4 regions of the Paenarthrobacter sp. CCNWLY172 genome follow, and region 3 is predicted to be linked to each of the others. Evidence: riboswitches for the same ligand, from Rfam matches in the RefSeq annotation. Region 3 holds a riboswitch; each other region holds the start of a gene.

Region 1 (5,256 bases), on a different contig from region 3:
AAGAACGGCGAACTCCTGCCCGTCCTGGAACTCCTCTATGACAATGATGGTTCAGTGCAGGACGTCGCGGCCAAACTCCATCTCCACAGGAGCAGCATCTACAACAGGCTCGGCCGGATCCGGCAGCTCATCGGCGCTGACCCGTTGAGCGGAGTGATCCGCGTCGAATTGCACGCTGCCTTGAAAGCCCGCCGCTGGGCCGGCCGGCCGCGGATCTGAGGTTGTCAAGAACAATGAGCAGGCGCCCGGTGCGGGCGCCTGCTCATTGGTATGGTCTTGCTTTACGGGCGCCTCAGCCGCTGGCAGCTCCAGCGGCCCAATCGACGCCGGAACGTGGCCGTCCGGCTGCTGCTGCAGTACCGGCTGTGCCATCCCACATGCGTGGTGGTGCGTGGCAAGCGGGTGCTCATTTGAGGGTGTCCTTTGCCGCGTCAAGGATTTCTTCAAGTGCCGTCCCGGAGGGCTGCGGCGCGGTGGCCGCACTGGGCTTGCCCGAGGGCTTGGGTTTGGTGGTCTGCGTGGGAGTCCCCGTCGGCGTGGGGGTAGGAGCCGGCGTGGGTGTGACCGTCGGTGTGGTTGTGGGCGTCGGCGTCGTGGGTGGCGTGGTGATCGTGTCCGACGGCACCTCGCTGGGTGCCGGCGCCGGCTGGGTGGGGATCGGGCTGGCGGTGGCCGGGTCCGCGGCGATGGTTGACGGCACTGCGGACGGGACCCATACGGGGTCGGCCAAGGAAACTTTCGGGGTGGGAACCGACGACGGCGACCCTGGTGCGGGTGCCTCCGGAACCGTGGCCGGCTGGCCGCCTGCCGACGTCGCAGCAGCTGACGCGGAGGGCGATGATGCCCTTGAGTAGGAGGCGCTGGGCGCGGGAGCCGCGGAGCCTGAATTCCGGTCGGCGCCGCTGGCTTCCTGGGAGGGGGTCTCCTGGCCGAAGAATGGCAGCTCGAGGGCCTGCCCCAGGGTACCGGCTGTCAGGACCAACCCGAGGGCGCCGGCCACCACGGCCATGCGCTGGCTCATGTGTTTGACGGATGCAGCTTTCCGCAGGACCGTATGGGGTTCCCGGCCTGGCGAAGAGCCGCCAAAACCCGACTTGGCGGCCGTGGGCGCAGCTGCCGGTTTGCGTAGGTCCTTGCGGCTCGCCAGTGCTGCCGAGGCCGTTGCGGCCGCCGCGACCTGGGCAGGGGACTTGCCCCGCGGTGGCTCAGTGCGGGCGGACTCGGCCACCACCGGAATGGCGGCAGTTACGGGCTCCGGGGTGTCGGGTTCCTGAGAACCGTGGTTCGGGGCGGCCTGCTGCACGATGGGAATGGCCGCGGTAGGAGGACCTGGCGTAGTGGAGGCCGGAGCTGCAGCCTGTGCTGCCTCCACGGCGGGAATCGCCGCAGTTGCGGGTTCCTCCTGTGCGGCCGTTTCCGGTGCCGGCTGCGAGGCCGATGCTTCAGGCGCGATCACGGCCCGTGCCGCACGCTCCCGCTCGGCCGCGCGCGCGGCTGCACGCGTGGTGGGTGTTGCGACGGCGGGGATAGCCGCAGTGGCGGCCTCCGGCGTCGTGCTTGTCGTTCCGGGTGCGGCCACAGTGTCTGGCTGCGCGCTGAGGGGGGATCCGCTGGGGTGGGCCCGACGGCGTCCGGTTGGCTTGGTGCGCCCGCGTTCAGTCTCGGCGCGGCGCGGCTGATCCATGGTTGGGGACATGGTGGTTGCCTCTCAACGCCTTCGAGGTTAGCTGTCGGGTTCGGACGAGGCCGTCCGGCCGCCGTAGCGGCTTCACCCCAAGGACTTGGGAAAGTCCGGGAACTTTTGGGTCCCCCGCCTCTGCCGCGGGTCTGGCGGATTCCGGAATGCGGCAGAGCTCGGCGTCATTCCGGAAGCGGCCCAGCGGAGATACGGGTCGCCCTACGACGGTACATGAGCCGGAAAGTAAAGTCACATTAATATAACGGACGGTAGGCCTCCCCGGATGAGAGGGTCCTGGCGCTTAGGCTTCGGGGCCGGCGCTGGGAGCTCCCGGTGCGGCAGCCACCACGGCCAAGATATCCATCGCCTGGGACTAGCTTCCGCGTGCACCGGCAGGTAGACATTGTCTATGGACCTGCCTGTGATGCCACCCGTCTCGCCCATGCTCGCCAAATCCGTTCCGGCCATCCCCGATGTTGGGCACTACGAGCCCAAGTGGGACGGCTTCCGGACCATAGTCTTCAAGGACGGCGATGAGATCATTCTGGGCAGTCGCAACGAGAAACCCATGACCCGCTACTTTCCCGAACTGGTGGAGGCGCTGCGGAAGAACCTTCCGGACAAATGCGTGATCGACGGCGAGATTGTCCTGATCGAGGGCAACCGGCTGGAGTTCGAGGTGCTGCAGCAGCGGATCCACCCCGCGGACAGCCGGGTCCGGATGCTCGCCGAGAAGACTCCGGCGTCCATGATCGCGTTCGATATCCTTGCCCTCGGCGATGACGACCTGATGGGCACTCCCTTTTCGGAGCGTCGGGCCATCCTGGAACGTGCGCTCGCCAAGGCGGAGCCGCCCGTTTACGTCACCCCTGCAGTCACGGACCTTGAGCGTGCAAAGGAATGGTTCGTGCAGTTGGAAGGCGCAGGCCTGGACGGTGTGCTGTCCAAGCCCCTGGATGGGACGTATTTGCCCAACAAGCGCGTGATGTTCAAGACCAAGCACGAGCGCACTGCGGACTGCGTGGTGGCCGGCTTCCGCTGGCACAAGACCGCGAAAGTTGTGGGGTCCATGCTGTTGGGTCTTTATAACGACGCCGGCCGGCTCCAGCATGTGGGGGTGGTGGCCTCCTTCCCCATGGCCCGCAGGGAAAGCCTGGTAGCTGAGCTCGAGCCGTATCAGGTTGAACTGGGCGAGCATCCCTGGGGTGAGTGGGCCAGCCAGGGCGACGGAGCCGGCGGTTCCAGGATGCCAGGTGCCCAAAGCCGGTGGAGCGCGGGCAAGGATTTCTCGTTTGTACCCCTGCGTCCCGAGCTGGTCATCGAGGTGGCCTACGACTACATGGAGGGCGAGCGGTTCCGGCACACCACGCAGTTCAGGCGGTGGCGGCCGGACCGAACGCCGGAGAGCTGCACTTACTCCCAGTTGGAAGAGCCGGCGGATTATGATCTTGGGGAGCTCCTGGGGCTGCCCTAGCTTGGCGCCCGCAGTTGCTTACTCCTCGTGTCCTTGGTCGCTGCTCATGCTGCCCTCGGCCGGCGGGGTTTCTCCCGGAGGCACTCCTCCGCCGGGTTCCAAGCCCGTGACGTTTCCGTCGAGGGGATCGGGGTTGGAGGATGCGGCGGGGTCCTCGTCTTCGTCCTGGCGCAATTCGGGGTCGGCGTTGACGTCATCCTTGGTGGTGGCCGGGGGCGTTGCGGCACCGTAGGGGCCAGTGGCGCCGGTTGCGCCGAAGCCTTGCTCGTCCTTGTTATCTCCAGTGGTCACGATCAGCCCTTTCATAAGCAAACTTACTAATGCGGTGGCTTCGCCAGCCTAGCCGGGACGCGTGGACGCATCAAGGCGCCTGGCCGTGAAGCGCTGTCGCTGCAACGAAACTCCGGATGGCGTCCGCCACGGCCTGGGGCCGCATGTGTTGCGCTACATGCCCGACGCCGGGGATCTCCACCAAGCGCCCCTGGTCAACCGCCCTCGAAAGCCGAAGCGACCAGTCCGGGCCGGCCACGTTGTCGCGGCTTCCCCTCAGGACCAGCACAGGGACCTTGATGCCAGCCAAGCGTTTCTCGGTGGGGTACGTCATCATCACCGGCAGTTCAGTAAGGTACCAGCGCGGACCGCAGCGGAGATAGTCCGACGTGACGATCAAATTGGAGGAGGGGCTTTCCCGGAGCATCCCGTCAAGGAGAAGAGCCACGGACTGGCGCCTCACGTTTTTGTGCCGCGAATCAACCACTGGCCCCATCAGCACCACCTGGCGGACCCGATCCGGTGAATGCAAAGCCGCCTCGATAACAAACTGCGCACCCATCGAATGGCCCACCAAAACGTACGAACCGATGCCGCGGGAAGCGAGGGCCTCCGCAATGAAGGCGCCGTAGTCCTCCACCGAGAGCTGTCGATCAGGCTTCGGAGTCCCTCCAAACCCCGGGAGGTCCAAGGAGTAGGTGGGTGCGCTCGCTGCAAGGACTGTGTGCAGCCGGGCCAAATAGCGGTGTGAGACTCCGATGCCGTGAACCAGGACATAGACGGGCCCGGTGGGATCGGCAGCGGGGACGGCGGCGGGGACAGCGGCAGGCTCAGGCGTGCCCTCAGCCCACAAGATCCGCCCCTTCAATCCCAGAACTTCTACGTCTGCAGACAGCATTGCTGCCGGCCTGCTCCGCGCCCTCATGATGGTGTCCGCCGCAAGAACACCGGAGCCCCGGGGCCACTCAGCTCGTCCTCTGCTATTGGTCGGCCGGACACCGCCAGCAGCAGGGCAATGGATGGCCCTTCCACAGCAGGGCCATCCCCGTAATCGAAGGATGCATCGGTGGCCACCAGGCGCCAGCCTCCTGCCACCTCCTTGCCTCCGCCCATCTTGGTGCTGGTCCGCACCTGATAGTGCAGGGCAGTGGCCACGTGCGCGGCGGGGTAGTCGCGGCGCATCCCCAGCGGGCGGCGGATGTCCTCGCCGTGGACGAACGCCTCCACCAATCGGGTCCCCAGGCCTGCAGGCGGCCCGGATCTCCGGGAGAGCACGGCTTTCAACTGACTCAGGGTCGTAGCCGGGTCAGGGGTCCTTTCGCGCTCAACACCTACGGCGTTGTCGCGGTCAAAGTTCAGCCGGGAGGCAATCATCCGGCGAATGAAATTAAGGCGTGTGGTTTTGGCGCTGTCGATCACGTGCGCCAGGACATCATGGACGTCCCAGCCAGGGCACAGTGACGGGGTCCTCCATTGGGAGGGCTGAAGTGGTTCAAGGTCCCGGATCAGGGCGCGACGTTCCTCATGCACCACGGGCCACACAACGGAGGGGGAAGTCGAAGCCATACCGCTATTGAACCCCATGCCTACTCCCTTGTGGCGTCGTCGGACCTTGTGGCGTCATCGGATTCGTTGGGTTCGCCTGCCGGGCGTGCCGATTCGGCGGCGGCGGACGCCTCAGCCGCGTCCCGGCGTCGTGCAATTTTTGATTCCGTCCACATCGCAACGGCCACGAACACTGTGCACGCGAACATGAAGGTTGCCACAAAGTTCAATCCCATGGCAGAGCCCAAGGGTGCGGCAAGGGCCATTGCGGCCAACCCGGCCACGATAT
Region 2 (5,256 bases), on a different contig from region 3:
CAATGAGTTTGGGGAGGGGCGCCCAACGCTGGGCTAGGGGGCGAATGCCTGAAACTTCTTGGGGTGGAAAGTTAGGCTTGCATTCGACAACAGCGGTCATCATGGCCAGCGGGTGTGCTGGACCAGGTTGCTGCGGCTGCAGGTGCTGTTGAGTTCTTGTTCACATTGGAAGTGTGCAACGTAACAATGGCAACACGCAAGTAACAAAGCGCCGAACCGTCCACATTTTGAGACGCAGAGGTCTATTGTGTCGCAAATCACAATTCAGTTCTGGCCTAAAATGAACGTCTCTCAATTCTGCCGCGACTGCCTTTTTTGGTGCCCTGCCGAATTTCCTTCGCTTCAGGGGGCATTTGGCGCATCTGCCTCCACGCGAACCCTGCCTCCGCGGAATCTCACGATCTGAAACAACTGTTGTCCAATCGCGGAAACGAAAATCCCCGCATTTTCGACCCCGTGTCCCCGCAAAACGCCTCACTCTCGGACGTGAGAGAGCGTCGGCCGGAAACAAACGGGACGTGAGAGAGCGTCGGCCGGAAACAAACGGGACGTGAGAGAGCGTCGGCCGGAAACCAACGGGACGTGAGAGAGCGTCGGCCGGGGCCGGACACGTGTCACCGCACTTCCACGTCGCTAGTGTTGACTTCACAGCGTTCTCACAGGACCGGCAAAGCGCGGGCTAACCAGCAGATCGGAGAGTTGTCCCATGGCCTCCTCGCACTCCATGACCAACAACCTTCCCCAACTCTCCCACCCGGACGGCTCCCCTATCCGTGCCCTGGTGGTGGATGACGAGCCCAGCCTCGCTGAGCTCATGAGCATGGGGCTTCGAATGGCCGGGTGGTCAGTTGCTGTTGCCGGCGACGGCCCTGGGGCCGTGAAGCTTTCCAAAGAATTCCGGCCCGATGTCCTCGTACTGGACGTCATGCTTCCCGGATTCGACGGTGTGGAAGTCCTCAACCGCATCCGTGCGTTTGCCCCGGAAGTTCCCGCGCTTTTCCTCACAGCCAAGGACGCCGTGCAGGACCGCATCGTCGGGCTGGCTGCCGGCGGCGACGACTATGTCACCAAACCCTTCAGCATGGAGGAAGTCCTCCTGCGACTGCACCGCCTGGTCCAGCGTTCCGGCGTGGCCGCCATGGACACTGCCGAACTGGTGGTGGGTGACCTTACCCTGAACGTGGACACCCGTGAAGTCACCCGGGCCGGCGAGGACATTCCGCTTACCGCCACCCAGTTTGAGCTTTTGCGCTACCTCATGGAGAACCCTAAACGAGTGGTCAGCAAAGCACAGATCCTGGACCGTGTGTGGGACTACGACTTCGGTGGACAAGCCAACATCGTGGAGCTCTACATTTCCTACCTGCGCAAGAAGATCGAAGCAAACCACCCTCCGATGATCCACACCATCCGCGGCGCCGGCTATGTCATCAAGCCTGCGGACTAGGCGTTGAGCACCCTTTCAGGAGTGGCCAAAAAGTCACACCGCAGTTGGCTCAGCCCCTCCGCGTGGCACCTGCGTACCCGACTGGTCCTGGTCGCCATGGCCTTGCTGGTCGCCATTTGCGCTGCCGTGGGAGTGGTCAGCTACGCCTCCATGGACATGGTGTTCAACAAGCAGCTCGACCGGCAGTTGGAGCAGGCGTCAAGCCGCGCGACCAGCTTCGGCAGGCCGCCGTCGAACTTTCCGTCCTCCCCCTCCGGAAGGCCGGACCCGCTGGAAGCGCGCGGCCAGGCCGCTGGAACGCTGAACGCACGGATCGATGGAACAACCGTGATCAATCCAGGCGTTATTGAGGCCTCCGGCAAGCGGGCCGAACTCACGGCGGACGACAAACAGATTCTGCTGTCGTTGCCCCGGGACAACCGGCCTGTGGACCGATCGCTCTCCTATGGGGATTACCGGCTCGTGGCCGTCGAAACTGCCGGCGACGTGATCGTGACGGGACTGCCTCTCGCGGACAAGCAAAGCGCCGAGGCCTCGCTGGTGTGGACCATGGTTCTGGTGTCGCTCGGCGGACTGGCTGTGATCGGCCTCGCGGGAACGGTAATCATCCGGCGGACCATGCGTCCATTGGAGCAGCTCTCCGAGGTAGCCACCAAAGTTTCCCGCCTCCCTCTCGACGCCGGTGAGGTGGCACTTGCGGTGCGGGTCCCGCCGTCGGCCGCCCATCCCGGAACCGAAGTCGGCAGCGTTGGCCATGCCCTCAACCAGATGCTGAACAACGTCTCCAGTGCTTTGGAAGCCCGCCAGGAAAGCGAAACCAAGGTGCGCCAGTTCGTCGCGGACGCGTCGCACGAACTTCGAACGCCGCTTACGGCCATCCGCGGTTACACCGAACTGTTGAGCATGACCGAGAACTTCACCGATGACGGCCGAAAGTCGCTGGCACGCGTCCGGAGCCAGTCCGAACGGATGACCACCCTGGTGGAGGATCTGCTGCTGCTTGCCAGGCTGGACGAAGGCCAGGCGCTTAAGATCACGGACGTGGACCTCACCCAGTTGGTGATTGAAACTGTCAGCGACGAGAAAATCATGGCACCGGACCAGATTTGGCAACTCCAACTCCCGGATGAACCCGTCACGGTCCGCGGCGACGTTACGCAACTGCACCAGGTCCTGGCCAATCTTCTCTCCAACGCCCGTAAACACACCGATGCCGGCACCACGGTGGTCACGAGCGTGATGCTCTCCGCCGACGGCAGCCCAGTGGTGACCGTAACGGACAACGGGCCCGGCATTCCAGAGGATTTCCAGGGCCGGATCTTCTCCCGTTTTGCCCGCGCCGACGCTGCGAGATCGGGGTCCGAGGGCACGTCGGGGCTGGGTCTGTCGATCGTTGAATCCATCGTGGAAGCTCACGGCGGCAGCGTGCACGTGGCGTCCCGTCCAGGGCGCACGGAATTCACCCTTCGATTCCCTGCCGTCGCCACCGAACAGAAGTTACGAACCCAGCAAGGCGACTCACCGTCGTCGTGATCTCTGTTACCTAAATGTGACTTCTACGAATTCCTCCTGTACCGTCGAAAGGGTGGGTCGCCCCAACTGGCCCACATCCGGGATGCGCCGAGCTCTGCCACTTCCCGGAGTCCGTACTTACTCCGAGGCAGAGACGGGGGACCCAGAGTCTCCGGGACCAGGCATTTATGCCGGACCCTTGGGGTGAAGCCGCAGCGTGATGCGCGGCCGGATGACCTCATCCGAACCCGACAGCTAACTCCGCAGGCGCTGAGAGGTAATCACACATGTCTGAATTTAATGATCAGACGCGCCCTTCCGCGCGTCACCGCGATGAGCACAACGCACCGTTGACCAAGTCGCAGGCTGTCCTCAAGAACGCTGCCCGCCAGGGCAAGTCCGGCCACCGCATGTCGGTTGTTGCCGGTGTTGTAGCTGCTGCGCTGGGCGTTGCATCGCTCGGTACTGCTGCCAACGCCGCCCTGACCCTTCCCGAGGTAAGCCGCGTTGCAGAGACCCAGGCGAATGCCCAGGTCAGCAACAACAAGACAGCTGAAATCTCCGCTTCCTTGGATGCAGCCGCTGCAAAGGGCGCCGCTGACAGGGCAGCCGTGGACAAAGCCGCAGCCGAAAAGGCCGCAGCCGAGAAGGCCGCGGCGGACCAGGCCGCCGCTGAAAAGGCCGCCGCCGAGAAGGCCGCTGCCGACCAGGCCGCCGCTGAAAAGGCCGCCGCTGATGCTGCAGCCAAGCAGGCCGCCGACGCCGCTGCTGCCGCCGCCGCTGCCGAAGCTGCAGCTGCTGCTGCCGCCCCCAAGGCCGTGGACGATCCCGCCGCTGCCAAAGCCTACGCTGCCAGCATCCTTGGCAACTACGGCTGGAGCGCCAGCGAAATGACTGCCCTGAACACCCTGTGGGAGAAGGAATCCAACTGGAGGACGACCGCCACCAACGCTTCCAGCGGTGCTTACGGCATTGTCCAGTCGCTGCCGGCTAGCAAGATGGCAACCGCGGGCGCTGATTGGCAGACCAACTACCAGACCCAAATCAAGTGGGGCTTGAACTACATCAAGGAACGCTACGGATCCCCGTCGGCCGCCCTGGGCTTCCACTTGGCCAACAACTGGTACTAAGCCAGACTGCTTGATTACCGCGCCGGTTGCCGCCGCCCGCACCAGTACAGACTGGAGCGGATGGCGGGAACCGGCGCGGTTTTCGCGTTACACAGACTCCGGTTCGGCTTCCAACGCGCTGCGCACCGCCGCGATGGACGCAGCAACATCCCCTGCATCCGTGGTCCAGTTACTCACCGAAATCCTGAGGATTTCACGGCCACGCCAGGAGGACCCGGACATCCACACCGCGCCCTCGGCCATCAGCCGTTGCGTGACACGGTGTGTGCGGTCATCACTGCCGAAGCTCACCGATACCTGCGTGAACACGACGTCGTTGAGCACCTCGACGCCCGGGATCGCGGCGAGCCCCTCGGCCAACGCGCGGGCGTTTGCAGCGAGCCGCTCCACCATGGAGATCACCCCGTTACGGCCCAGTTGCCTCAGCGCCGCCCACACAGGGATGCCCCGGGCACGGCGGGACATCTCAGGCACTTTCTCGAAAGGATCTCCCGGGCCGGCATCCGTAGCAATGAGGTAACTTGTGTGAACACTGAAAGCACGCCTCAAGGCTTCCGGCCTCGCAACGATGGCCAAGCCGCAGTCGTAAGGAACATTCAGCGTCTTGTGGGCATCCGTGGCCCAGGAATCTGCTTCCTCTACTCCCGCCAGCCGGGCCCGCAGCGTCGGGCTAACGGCGGCCCATAAACCAAAAGCACCATCCACGTGCACCCATGCGCCGCGATCGTGGGCCACCGCAATGGCTTCCTCCATGGGATCAAAGGCGCCGGAATGCAGGTTGCCCGCTTGCAGACAGACCAGTGACAGTCCTGGTTGCTGGTCCATGGCCTCGGCAAGTGCGTCGGGGAGAATCCGTCCTTCCTCGTCGGCATCTACGGGCACGCAGGCACCCAATCCGAGATACCGCAAAGCCAGGTCCACTGCGGCGTGCCGCTCCCTGCCCGCAAAGGTGGTGATGCGTGGGGCGCCTGTCAGCCCCAGCGCCTCAAGGTCCCAACCCGCCTCGTCCATCAGATATTGGCGGCCCGCTGCCAACCCCACGAAGTTGGCGGTGGTGGCGCCGGTGGTGAATCCGACGTCGGCACTCGAAGGAAGGTGGAGAAGGTCCAGCAACCACGCGGCGGCAGATTCCTCGATGGCAGCAGCCGCCGGCGTAGCGAACCGAAG
Region 3 (5,256 bases):
CCAAGCCAGGGAACCGCTGTACTGCGGAACAGCGCAGATGACTCGGAGCTTGGCTCCCATGCGCTGCGCTTGCTCGGCCGCTTCGAGCACTGCCACCCGGGCTTGCTCGGAGCCGTCGACGCCCACTGCGACTACGTTTTCCACCGCGCGGGGGCCAGCCTTGGCGTGCTCGGCTTTGATGTGCTTGTCTTCCGTGTTTTCGCCGAGACGGTCGGCGCAGTACAGCGGGACCGTGACGGTGGGGCATTTGGCGTGGGCAGGCAATGCGCTGCTGACAGATCCCAAAAGGCGTCCAACGAAGCCCCCGCGGCCCCGGCTGCCAAAAACGAGGAGTGCGGCATCTGCCGAGAGATCAAGGAGGACACCGGCAGCGTCGCCGTTCTCCACTGAAGCGTCAACCTCGATGGCGTACCCGGAGATCTTGTCCATAGCCTGTTTCACGATCGCGTCCGCCCCCTCGCGGATCACCGAATCATCCACAGTTGCATAACCGCCGTCCAGGCCTGATGCGGCAAAGATAGGTACGGAGTAGGCCGTCACGATGTGCAAGGGCAGCTGACGGCGTTCGGCTTCACGTGCCGCCCACACCAATGCACACTGCCCGTGCTCTGAACCGTCAACTCCAACGACAATGCCTCCCGGCGCCACTGCGTGGTCCTGGCCGTCCTGTGGCTCTTCATTGTGCCTGCTGTGCTGGTCCATGGGGCCCGCCTCTCCACCTGCTGCTTGATGTTCCGGCCATTCTGCCAGAGGTTCTCCGGCTCGGATTCCCTCCTGGCGTCAATGTCAATGGCCCGGGCAGAAGAAACCTGGAAATTCCTTCTCCCAATGCCAACTATTCTCGGTCGGCAACGCCGAATCAAGGTGACTTTGGGCTATGTGTATAACGGTCCGGGCTCGGTTCCAGGGTGCGCATTTTGCGCTGGGGATGAACAACGCGAACACGCGGACCCAGGAGGCTATCCATGGCAGAAAAAGTTCGGTAGTGTTCGAGTCACCGAATGGCCGGCAACCGTGTTCCACAGCACACTCCGGCCATTTATTGCGGCCGCTTGGGGAACTCGGACGCGACCCCATGCGATGCCTAATGGCACACACGTCAAGGAGGAACCAAGCAGTGTCACTCACGCCTGATTCCGCCACGGAACGCACCACCACCGTGGTCATCGGAGCCGGTTTGTCCGGCTTGGCAGTTGCCAGTGAGCTCAGCCGCTACGGCGTGGGCTCCATTGTGGTGGACGGGTTCGGCACGTTGTCCGCAACGGGTCCGTCAGTCCACACCGGAATGCTCCAACGCTGCGATGCAGCCGATCCCGCAGCCATGCAGGAGCGCAACGAGATCCTCCGCCACCTGCGGAACTACGCCGCAAGCCATCACCTGGATGTCCGCAGCACCACACGGGCTGTCCGCCTCGATTTCCTTGGCTCCGACCCTTCCCAACAGATCGGCTATGGACTGGCCGCCAGCATGACCACTGCCGGGCTCAGGACGGGGCTCCACGCCTCCGGCCCCCTCGAGTCCACCCGCCGCCAGTGGGCCGTCCACACTGCCAACGGTGTTCTTCTGGCCGACCACATTGTGGTCACGCGCTGCGCACAGAGCCAATTGCGCCGAATGCTGGCGGAACTCGGCATAGCGATCGGCCAAAACCTGGTGGCCGCAATGCGGGCCGTCGGGATGCACCTTGTAGGAGTCGGCGAGCTCATTACGCCCACACCGAAGGAAGTACTTCGGCAGGCAAAGGCTGTAGGCCAGGCGATATCGTCCAAGGTGGCCCTCCCTGCAGGGCCGGGCATCGCCACCGCTTAGCAGATCAAACCTGGCTGCGAACTATTCCGCACATAACTTAACGCCAAAGGCCGGTGCCCTCGAAGATGAACTCTTCGAAGACACCGGCCTTTGAACTGAAGCGTGAGGCTTATGCGCCAGCGCGTACGTAGGTCAGGGGACCCGTTGCGGTCAACCAGCTGATCGGGTGGATACCCGTCTGGTTGCCGTTGATGCCACCGCTGATGGCCTGGCCGTTGCCGATGTAGATGGCGACGTGGCCGGACTGGACGATCATGTCACCGGGCTGGGGTGAGCTGACAACCTTGCCGTAGTTCATGAACTGCATGGGACCGAGGTCGCCAACGGGGATGCCTGCGGAGCCGAGTGCGCGCTCCACCATGGCGGTGCAGTCCTGCATGATGCCGATCTGGGCGTAAGCCGAGGCAACCATGGCGGCATTGACGCCACCAACAGCCGGAGCAGCAGCAGCCGCAGGAGCGGGAGCAGCAGCGGCCGGAGCGGCTGCAGCAGCCTTGGCAACAGGAGCCTTGGCGGCGGCAGTGGTGACTGCTGCCTTCTTGGCGACAGGAGCCGGAGCAACCGGTGCAGGCTTTTCGATAACCGGAGCTGCAACGGAAGCAACAGCGGGGCGCTCGAAGTTGACGGTAGCCGTAGCCAGGGCGGTAACAACCTGGGTGGGAGCGTCGGCCGAAACGGTCTCAGCGACCGTGGCCGGGCTGGAATCCCGCTGAACCGGAGCTTCAGCAGCGTGAGCTGCAATGGAGCCGGTCAACACAAGGCCCGAGGCTGCTGCGATAACAGCTGCCTGGCGGCCAGCGCCGGAAGCGTTGCTGGCAACTGCCTTGGAGATGGAGATGAACGGATTAGGACGTACGCTGTCCGCCTTACGACGGCCGCGAAGAATGCGTGAAGACATGAAAGAGCCTCTCCCGATGCCTGCGAGGTTAGCTGTCGGATTCGGATGGGAGTCACCCGGCCACTATCTCCCGCTGTTCAGCGGAAGCATCGTGACTTCACCCCAAGGCACGCTCGAAAGCGGCCCAAAATGGGTTCCCCGTCTCTGCCGTAAGGTTTGTCTGCGAACGGATTCCGGACTGCGGCAGAGCTAGGCAATCAGACCGGAAGTGCCCGCTACGTGGAACAGGCACAGGTACCACCGTACGCGATGATCACGCGGAAGTCACATTTAAGTAACGAGAAGTACGCTTCTGGCGTGTCGCAGTAACCGTTTCGAGATCTTCGCAGCTACGTAGAAAACCCCGTTATTCCGCGGGAGAATGGCCCTCAGGGTCGTTCGAAGCAGCCAGTTTCCTGCGGGCAGTAACAGCCAGAAAAATAACGAGACCAACAGCAACAACCGCCAGGCCCACGATGCTCCACGGGAAGGGCTGGGAGGCGTCGGCCGCGGGCTCGCTGTTGCCGGTTCCCGACGCCGCAGTGCCCGGGGCCGCGGTTCCCGCCGTCGGCACCGCCGCTGAAGGTGTCGAAGCGGACGGAGCCGATGCGGACGGAGAGGCTGCCGCCGGGCCGCTGGCCGTCGTCGTGCTTCCTGCGGTGGCCGTGAAGGTAAAGGTGCCCTCGATGGGGTGCGAATCGCTGCTGACGACGCGCCAGACCACCGTGTATTCGCCGGCCGGAGCGCCTTCGCGCAACTTCTGGACCGCCTGGTTGTCGATGATTTCCACCGGGCCGTCGGCCCAGTTTTCGCCGCCCGCAGTGACCGTGACGCCCGAACCGATGGCGAGCGGCCGGTTGTTGAACGTGATGGAAACCGACGCCGGGACGTCCGTGACGCTGGTGCCACTGGCCGGCGTCGTGGATTCAGCGACGTCGTGGGCAGACGCCGGCGCCGCAGTAAACAGCAGGGCGGACGCGAAGGCAAGAGCAGCGACGACGGCGGCCAGAAGCGGGCGGATGGTACGCATGGGGCGGTTTCTCCTAGTGTTGGCTTCCTTACAGACTAGGCGAATCGTCCGGAGCGCCCGCACCGGACCGCATAGGATTTGATGGCACACTCCCCCCGATCCCCGGAGTCTTTCATGCTTAAGCAAGGTTCTGCAGTAGACCGCTACTTCAAAATTACTGAACGTGGATCCACGTACTCGCGGGAAATTCGTGGCGGCTTCGCAACGTTCTTCGCCATGAGCTACATCGTGGTGTTGAACCCGCTGATTCTCTCCGGGGCGGATTCCAGTGGGGCATCTCTCGGCTTCACAGCCGTCGCAGCCACGACGGCCTTCGTGGCGGGCATCCTGACCATCCTCATGGGCGCGTGGGCCAAGCACCCATTCGCCGTTGCAACCGGGCTGGGCGTCAACGCCTTCGTTGCCGTCACGGTCGCCTCGCACCCGGAACTCACCTGGCCGGACATGATGGGCCTCGTGGTCCTCTCCGGCATCACCATGCTCATCCTGGTGCTGACCGGTTTCCGTACTGCCGTGTTCAAAGCCGTGCCGGAAGCGCTGAAAACGGCGATCGTGGTGGGCATCGGCCTCTTCATAGCACTGATCGGCCTGGTCAACGCAGGCTTTGTGCGCCGGATTCCCGACGCCGCCGGCACCACGGTTCCCTTGGGCCTGGGCGTGGATGGCAAGCTCATGGGCTGGCCTACCTTGGTGTTCGCAGTGGGCCTCATCCTCACCATCGCCCTGGTGGTCCGCAAGGTCCGCGGCGCCATCCTCATCGGCATCGTGGTCTCCACGGCACTGGCAGCCATCCTCGAGTTCACCCTCCACATCGGCCCCAGCTTCGACGGCAAGAACGTCAACCCGCGCGGCTGGTCCCTCGTGGCTCCCACCCTCTCGGAGTGGGGCGCCCCGGACCTGTCCCTCATCGGCAAGGCCAACCCGTTCGGCGCGTTCCAGCACCTCGGTTTCATCGCTGCAGCACTGTTGGCGTTTGTGATCCTCCTCAGCATCTTCTTCGACGCCATGGGCACCATGGTGGGACTGGCCAACGAGGCCGGAACCGTGGACAAAGACGGCAACATCCCCAACGTCGACCGTGTCCTGCAGGTGGACGCCCTCGGCGCGATCGTGGGTGGTGGCGCGTCCGTTTCGTCCAACCAGATCTTTGTTGAGTCCGGCGCCGGCATCGGCGAAGGTGCCCGCACCGGCCTCGCCTCGATCGTCACGGGCGTGCTGTTCCTGGTGGCGATGTTCTTCACGCCCCTCATCAACCTTGTACCCTTCGAAGCCGTGGCTCCGGCACTGGTGGTTGTGGGCTTCATGATGGTCTCCCAGGTGGGCAAGATCGATTGGCAGGACTGGGGTGTCGGCATCCCTGCGTTCCTGACCATCTCCCTCATGCCGTTCACGTACTCGATCGCCAACGGCCTCGGTGCCGGCTTCATCTCCTACGTCCTGATCCGCACCTTCCAGGGCCGCGCCCGCGAAGTCCACCCGCTCATGTGGGCCGTGGCCGCTGCGTTCCTGCTGTTCTTCGGCATTGGAACCGTGGAGGAG
Region 4 (5,256 bases), on a different contig from region 3:
GGGAATGGTGATGCTGTTGTCGCTCACGTGTGGCTCCAATGGGTATCGGCTAGAGATGGGTCGTGGCAGGTGGCATCAGGTGCCCCTTCGACACCCCAATTCTGCCTGACCCGGCGCGGAGGCGGGAACCTGTGGCCGTCATAGTCCGCCACGTGGAACGCAGGCCCACCATATGCGACCGGAATTATCCAGAGTAATTCCAAATAAGCTAGGCTGGTGGTTGGCGTTCATGGGGCGGCGGTGTACACCGCCCACCCGGCAAGGGACGCGGTACGGTGGAGATTACGCAAGGAACTGCGTTCGAGGAGAGCTGAGCTGGATGACGGATCTGATCGATACCACTGAGATGTATCTTCGGACCATTTTGGAGCTTGAAGAAGAGAACATTGTGGCTCTCAGGGCCCGCATCGCCGAGCGGCTGCGGCACTCCGGACCCACTGTTTCCCAGACCATCGGACGCATGGAGCGCGATGGCTTGGTGATTGTTTCCAATGACCGTCACCTGGAACTGACCGAAGCGGGGCGGAAACGCGCCACCGAGGTGATGCGAAAGCACCGCCTCGCCGAGCGTCTCCTGGCTGATGTCATTGGCTTGGACTGGGCCTATGTCCATGACGAAGCCTGCCGCTGGGAACACGTGATGAGCGAGCGCGTGGAGCGCCGGCTGTACGAACTCCTGGAGCACCCCACCGAATCCCCATATGGCAACCCCATCCCGGGCCTTGAAGCCCTCGGTGGCCTTGCCAGCCAGCCGTTCCCCCGCCTCGACGTCAACCTCCTGCAGGCCATGGACGGCTATGCACCGGATTCCCGGGTGGCAGTTACCCGCCTTGCGGAGCCCATCCAGGTTGAGCCTGAACTCCTTACCCAGCTGGATGAGGGTGGTATCCGCCCCGGCGCGGCCGTCTCGCTGGAGCGCGTAGGCGAGTACATTTCAGTCCGGGTCCCCGGCATTGAGGGTGCACTGGAACTTCCGCCCGAGGTGGCGGCGCACGTCTTCGTCTCCGTCGGCTGAGGCACCCTTCCCTTCACCCGGTGTCATATCTCACTTTTGAGCTCCAAGCGCGCGTGTGACCTGCAGTTTTTCAGGATTAGTGATAAGGGGCAGCCGCGCCACGCCTGTTCCTGTTGATAACGAATTTATTACTGCGAGCCTTAATCGCCTATAGTTATCTACTAGCGCTGATACCAAAGCGTTACCTGTTCCGGAGCCGAGCTCTGCCAGCGGAACAGGTGTGCCATCCACCACTGGCAGAGGCGGGGGAACCACAAGCGGCTGTCTAAAGAAGCAGCCTTGGGGTGAAGTCCGCAGCAGAAGTGCCCATTACGCAAGTCCCTCTTGGGATACCTGTGTGCCGTGAGCGCTTCGTGCGGACCGGGTCTTTGAACTCTCTGACCCGAATCCGACAGCTAACTTCGCAGGCTTTTTAGAGAGGAATAGAGTTTGACAACGCAGAACGTCAGGGGCCGCCGCCGCGCGTCCGGCCCCGCTGCTGAGCTGCGGCCAGCCCGCGTCGTATCGGAGATCCGGCCACGCGACACCGAACGCCAGGTGCGTCGCCGTAAGAGCCCGTTGCGCCAGGTTGCCGATTTCGCCGCAGCCAGTGGTGTAGGGCAAAAGGCCGGAGTTGCGCTTGCCGCCACCGGACTTGCCCTGACTGTCGGTCTGCCGGCCACCAGCCCGGTAATGGCAACCTCGGAATCCGGTCAGACCGAGTCGGCCCTGGCCGTCACCGGGGGCAGCCAGCCCGAGGTTTCCGCCGCTGCATCAGCCAAGATCGACTTCAGCCGTGCTGCGGTAGCTACCGCCGCCGACCCCGACGGCAAGCTGAAGCAGCTGCTCAGTGCGCAGTCCGCCGACAGCATCCAGCGTGCCTCGTCCACGGGCACCATGGCCAGCCCCCTGGACACCCTGACCACGGCTTCCCCGTTCGGCTACCGCATCAGCCCCCTCACAGGTGGTGCCGGTGACTTCCACCGCGGCCAGGACTTCGTGGCCCAGTGCGGCACGGCCGTCCATGCTGCGGCCAGTGGCAAGGTCACCTTTGCCGGATGGCACGAGTACGGCGGAGGCAACCGCGTGGTGGTAGACCACGGCAACGGCCTTGAGACCACGTACAACCACTTGTCGTCCTTCACCGTCAAAGTAGGCCAGACGGTCAGCCGCGGCGACACTGTAGCGCTGAGCGGCACCACGGGCGCCTCCACCGGCTGCCACCTCCACTTCGAAGTACAGGTCAACGGTGAAGTTGTTGACCCCATGGGCTGGCTCTAAGTCCAGTTGATGGTTGTCTCTCGCATTCGTGACACACCCCGTGACCTGAATGTGACATTCGCGTTCAACTGTTGTACCGTACAAAGCGCATCGGCTTTTTAGGGGGCCGGTGCACTTGAGTGGATTGCCTAGCTCTGCCACCACTCGAGGTCCGTTCGCATAAATCGTCTGGCAGGGGCGGGGGAACCACTTCTGGTCTTCGCAAGAAGGCCTTGGGGTTAAGTCGCAAAGCTTCCTTGAAGCAGCGTGGCCGGATGACTCCCATCCGAATCCGACAGCTCACCTCGCAGGCATTGGGAGAGGCTACCTTCGTGTCATCACGCACTACCCCTGCGCGCCACCGCGCCGAATCGGTTCGTACGAACCCCTTGAACACGCTTTCCAAGGCTGTTTCATCCAACGCCGGTACCGTTGGCCGCCAGGCCGTCGTCCTGGCAGCAGCCTCAGGCCTCGTCCTCAGTGTCGGTCTGCCGGCCCAGGCAGCGGACACCGACGTTTCCAAGTCGGAAGCCTCCAGCACCCAGCAGATGGTCACCACTGCGGTAGTCACCGCAGAGCCCACCGCCACCGTTTCCTTCGAGAGCCCCGTAGTGGCCACCAAGGAAGCTCCCAAGGTTGTGCAGCGCGCTTCGCAGACCACCCAGCGCACCGCGGCCAACGGCAACCAGGCCACCGCAGGCGCCGTGACTGCGAAGTCGTCCGAAGCCAAGGATGCTGCTTCCAGCGCCGCCGCTTCCGGCCTCGCCGCGATCGCCTACACCGGAATCGGCCACCCTTACGTTTGGGGCGGCACCACGCCCAACGGATGGGACTGCTCCGGCTTCACCCAGTGGGTCTACGCGCAGGCCGGCATCAGCATCCCGCGCGTCAACGCCTGGACGGCCATGAAGCCCACCAGCACTCCTGTCCCCGGTGACCTGGTCATGCAGAACGGCGGAGCACACGTAGGCATCTACGTTGGCAACGGCATGATGATCAGCGCATTGAACCCGGGACAGGGCACGCTCCTGCACTCGGCTGCCTCCACGGGCACGTCCTCCTTCTTTACCCTCCGCTAGAAACAATCCGGTTCGGGGTTCGCCAGCATGCCCCCAAGTGCTGGCGCGCCAATGAGCCGCGTGTACCCCAACTGCACGCGGATACGAAAAGAGAAAACCATGACCAGTGCATCCAAGGTTGCACGGCATCGCGCTGAGGCCCCCAAGACCAGCTCGCTTGCCGTGATCGCCAAGGCCGTCAGTGAAAACGCCGGCGGCGTCGGCCGCCAGGCGGCTGTTATTGCCGCAGCTTCAGGCCTGGTCCTGACCGGCAGTGTTGCTGCCAACGCGGCCGACACCACCGTGGACCGTGAGTCCACCGCGACGTCCACCCTTGACGTCCAGTCGGTAGTCCAGGCCACCATCGCTGCGGACTCCACCGTTGCCATCTCCTACGAGCGCCCCGTGGTCACCACGGTGCAGGCTCCGGCCCCCGTAGAGAAGAAGGCTCCTGCGAAGGCAGAAACCAAGAAGGCAGCAGAAAGCACGGCAACTGCCGGCAACGCCACGTTGGCCGTCAACACCGCGGCTCCTGAGGCAAAGGCTCCGGCCGCTGCAAGTGGCCTGGGTGCTGCAATTGCCGCTGCCGCCTATGCGCAGCTCGGCGTCACCCAGGACTGCACCATGCTGGTAACCAACTCCCTGGCAGCTGTTGGCATCAACTTCCACGACTGGCCGGCCGGCTACCTCTCCCTCGGCCGCACGGTCAGCGCAGCGGAAGCGAAGCCGGGCGACCTCGCCTACTACGCCAACGGCGGTCTGGCCGGACAGGCCCACATCGCTGTATACGTCGGCAACGGCCAGGCAGTCCACGGTGGATGGAACGGATCCACCACGGCACTGTTCAGCGTCAACGTAGGCTCCGGCCCGGTTTTCATCCGCGTGAACGGCTGATCCAGCCTTTGGTTTTGACAGCAACACCCCGCAGGCTCAGGCCGGCGGGGTGTTCTGCTTTTAAGGGACGGATTCGGCTCCACGCCTCTTAACCTCGCATGAACTCTTGGCGACACTGCACGGGAAACGACGGAAAAATTCGTTGATACGGCATATGAGTGCTTACCCTTATCTTGTCGATCCACAGCCCGTACAAGCAGAGGGCAGCCGGCCCTCGTGCCCCTGACGGGTGCGGCCGTGAAGAGGTACGTGCATGCGCACACTCGTTCTGAATGCTGGATATGAACCGCTGGCGGTAATAACATTCCGCCGGGCGCTGGTCCTTGTGTTGACTGGGAAAGCTAGCGTAGTGGCCGAAGGCGACGAGCCTGTCGTCGGGCCACAGGAGATTCTCGGACGCCCCTCCGTGATCCTCCTTAACCGCTACATCCGTCCCCGGTACAACAGGATTACCGCCGTGAGCCGACGCGGGGTCCTTCGCCGCGACGGCCATCGCTGCGCCTACTGCGGGAAAACAGCCCACACCATAGACCACGTCCACCCCAAATCCAGGGGCGGCGCGGATTCCTGGGAAAACCTGGTCGCGGCGTGTCTGAAATGCAACAACGCCAAGAGCGACCACACGCTGGCTGAAATGGGTTGGAAACTCCGTTTCACGCCTGGAGTGCCCCAGGGAACCATGTGGCAGATCAAAGAACTCGAGAAACCTGCGCCGGACTGGGACCCGTTCCTGTTGCCGGAATCCGCTGCCTGATCGATTTCTGCTGAACTCCGGCCGCCCCGGTAATCTGGGCGAATGGAGTTCAATGCCGTGATTCTGGCGGGTGGCAGGGCCACCCGCCTCGGTGGCGTGCCCAAGCCGTCGTTGATGTACGACGGCGGGACGCTCCTTTCACGCGCCCTGCAGGCGGCCCGGGGTGCGTCAGCTGTGGTGGTGGTAGGTCCTGACGCTTCAGGAACGGGCGGTGAGCCGTTACCGGTCGAGGTGCTGCGGGCACGGGAGGAACCGGCATTTGCGGGTCCCGCCGCAGCGATTGCTGCGGGGTTGGC

The links. A riboswitch is a leader RNA that binds a small molecule or an ion and turns the genes downstream of it on or off. The one in region 3 is predicted to bind cyclic di-AMP.
Region 1: another riboswitch for cyclic di-AMP. It lies ahead of WBN73_RS20125 (hypothetical protein); the one in region 3 lies ahead of WBN73_RS16650 (NlpC/P60 family protein).
Region 2: another riboswitch for cyclic di-AMP. It lies ahead of WBN73_RS12635 (hypothetical protein); the one in region 3 lies ahead of WBN73_RS16650 (NlpC/P60 family protein).
Region 4: another riboswitch for cyclic di-AMP. It lies ahead of WBN73_RS17210 (C40 family peptidase); the one in region 3 lies ahead of WBN73_RS16650 (NlpC/P60 family protein).

Annotation. Positions count from the first base shown of each region.
Region 1 is NZ_JBBEGB010000018.1:27,684-32,939, reverse strand. It holds gene WBN73_RS20130 (PucR family transcriptional regulator) at 1-219, shown strand, start outside; gene WBN73_RS20125 (hypothetical protein) at 407-1,696, opposite strand; cyclic di-AMP (ydaO/yuaA leader) riboswitch at 1,699-1,843, opposite strand; gene WBN73_RS20120 (ATP-dependent DNA ligase) at 2,088-3,152, shown strand; gene WBN73_RS20115 (DUF6480 family protein) at 3,171-3,443, opposite strand; gene WBN73_RS20110 (alpha/beta fold hydrolase) at 3,514-4,320, opposite strand; gene WBN73_RS20105 (maleylpyruvate isomerase family mycothiol-dependent enzyme) at 4,344-5,006, opposite strand; gene WBN73_RS20100 (hypothetical protein) at 5,009-5,256, opposite strand, start outside.
Region 2 is NZ_JBBEGB010000007.1:99,972-105,227, forward strand. It holds gene WBN73_RS12625 (response regulator transcription factor) at 707-1,447, shown strand; gene WBN73_RS12630 (sensor histidine kinase) at 1,451-2,980, shown strand; cyclic di-AMP (ydaO/yuaA leader) riboswitch at 3,080-3,241, shown strand; gene WBN73_RS12635 (hypothetical protein) at 3,247-4,089, shown strand; gene WBN73_RS12640 (pyridoxal phosphate-dependent decarboxylase family protein) at 4,177-5,256, opposite strand, start outside.
Region 3 is NZ_JBBEGB010000010.1:159,509-164,764, forward strand. It holds gene WBN73_RS16640 (universal stress protein) at 1-702, opposite strand, end outside; gene WBN73_RS16645 (FAD-dependent monooxygenase) at 1,088-1,810, shown strand; gene WBN73_RS16650 (NlpC/P60 family protein) at 1,920-2,708, opposite strand; cyclic di-AMP (ydaO/yuaA leader) riboswitch at 2,712-2,880, opposite strand; gene WBN73_RS16655 (copper resistance CopC family protein) at 3,055-3,717, opposite strand; gene WBN73_RS16660 (NCS2 family permease) at 3,832-5,256, shown strand, end outside.
Region 4 is NZ_JBBEGB010000011.1:118,409-123,664, reverse strand. It holds gene serC (phosphoserine transaminase) at 1-27, opposite strand, end outside; gene WBN73_RS17220 (metal-dependent transcriptional regulator) at 320-1,015, shown strand; cyclic di-AMP (ydaO/yuaA leader) riboswitch at 1,227-1,440, shown strand; gene WBN73_RS17215 (M23 family metallopeptidase) at 1,445-2,275, shown strand; cyclic di-AMP (ydaO/yuaA leader) riboswitch at 2,422-2,582, shown strand; gene WBN73_RS17210 (C40 family peptidase) at 2,587-3,333, shown strand; gene WBN73_RS17205 (NlpC/P60 family protein) at 3,433-4,206, shown strand; gene WBN73_RS17200 (HNH endonuclease) at 4,460-4,960, shown strand; gene WBN73_RS17195 (NTP transferase domain-containing protein) at 5,003-5,256, shown strand, end outside.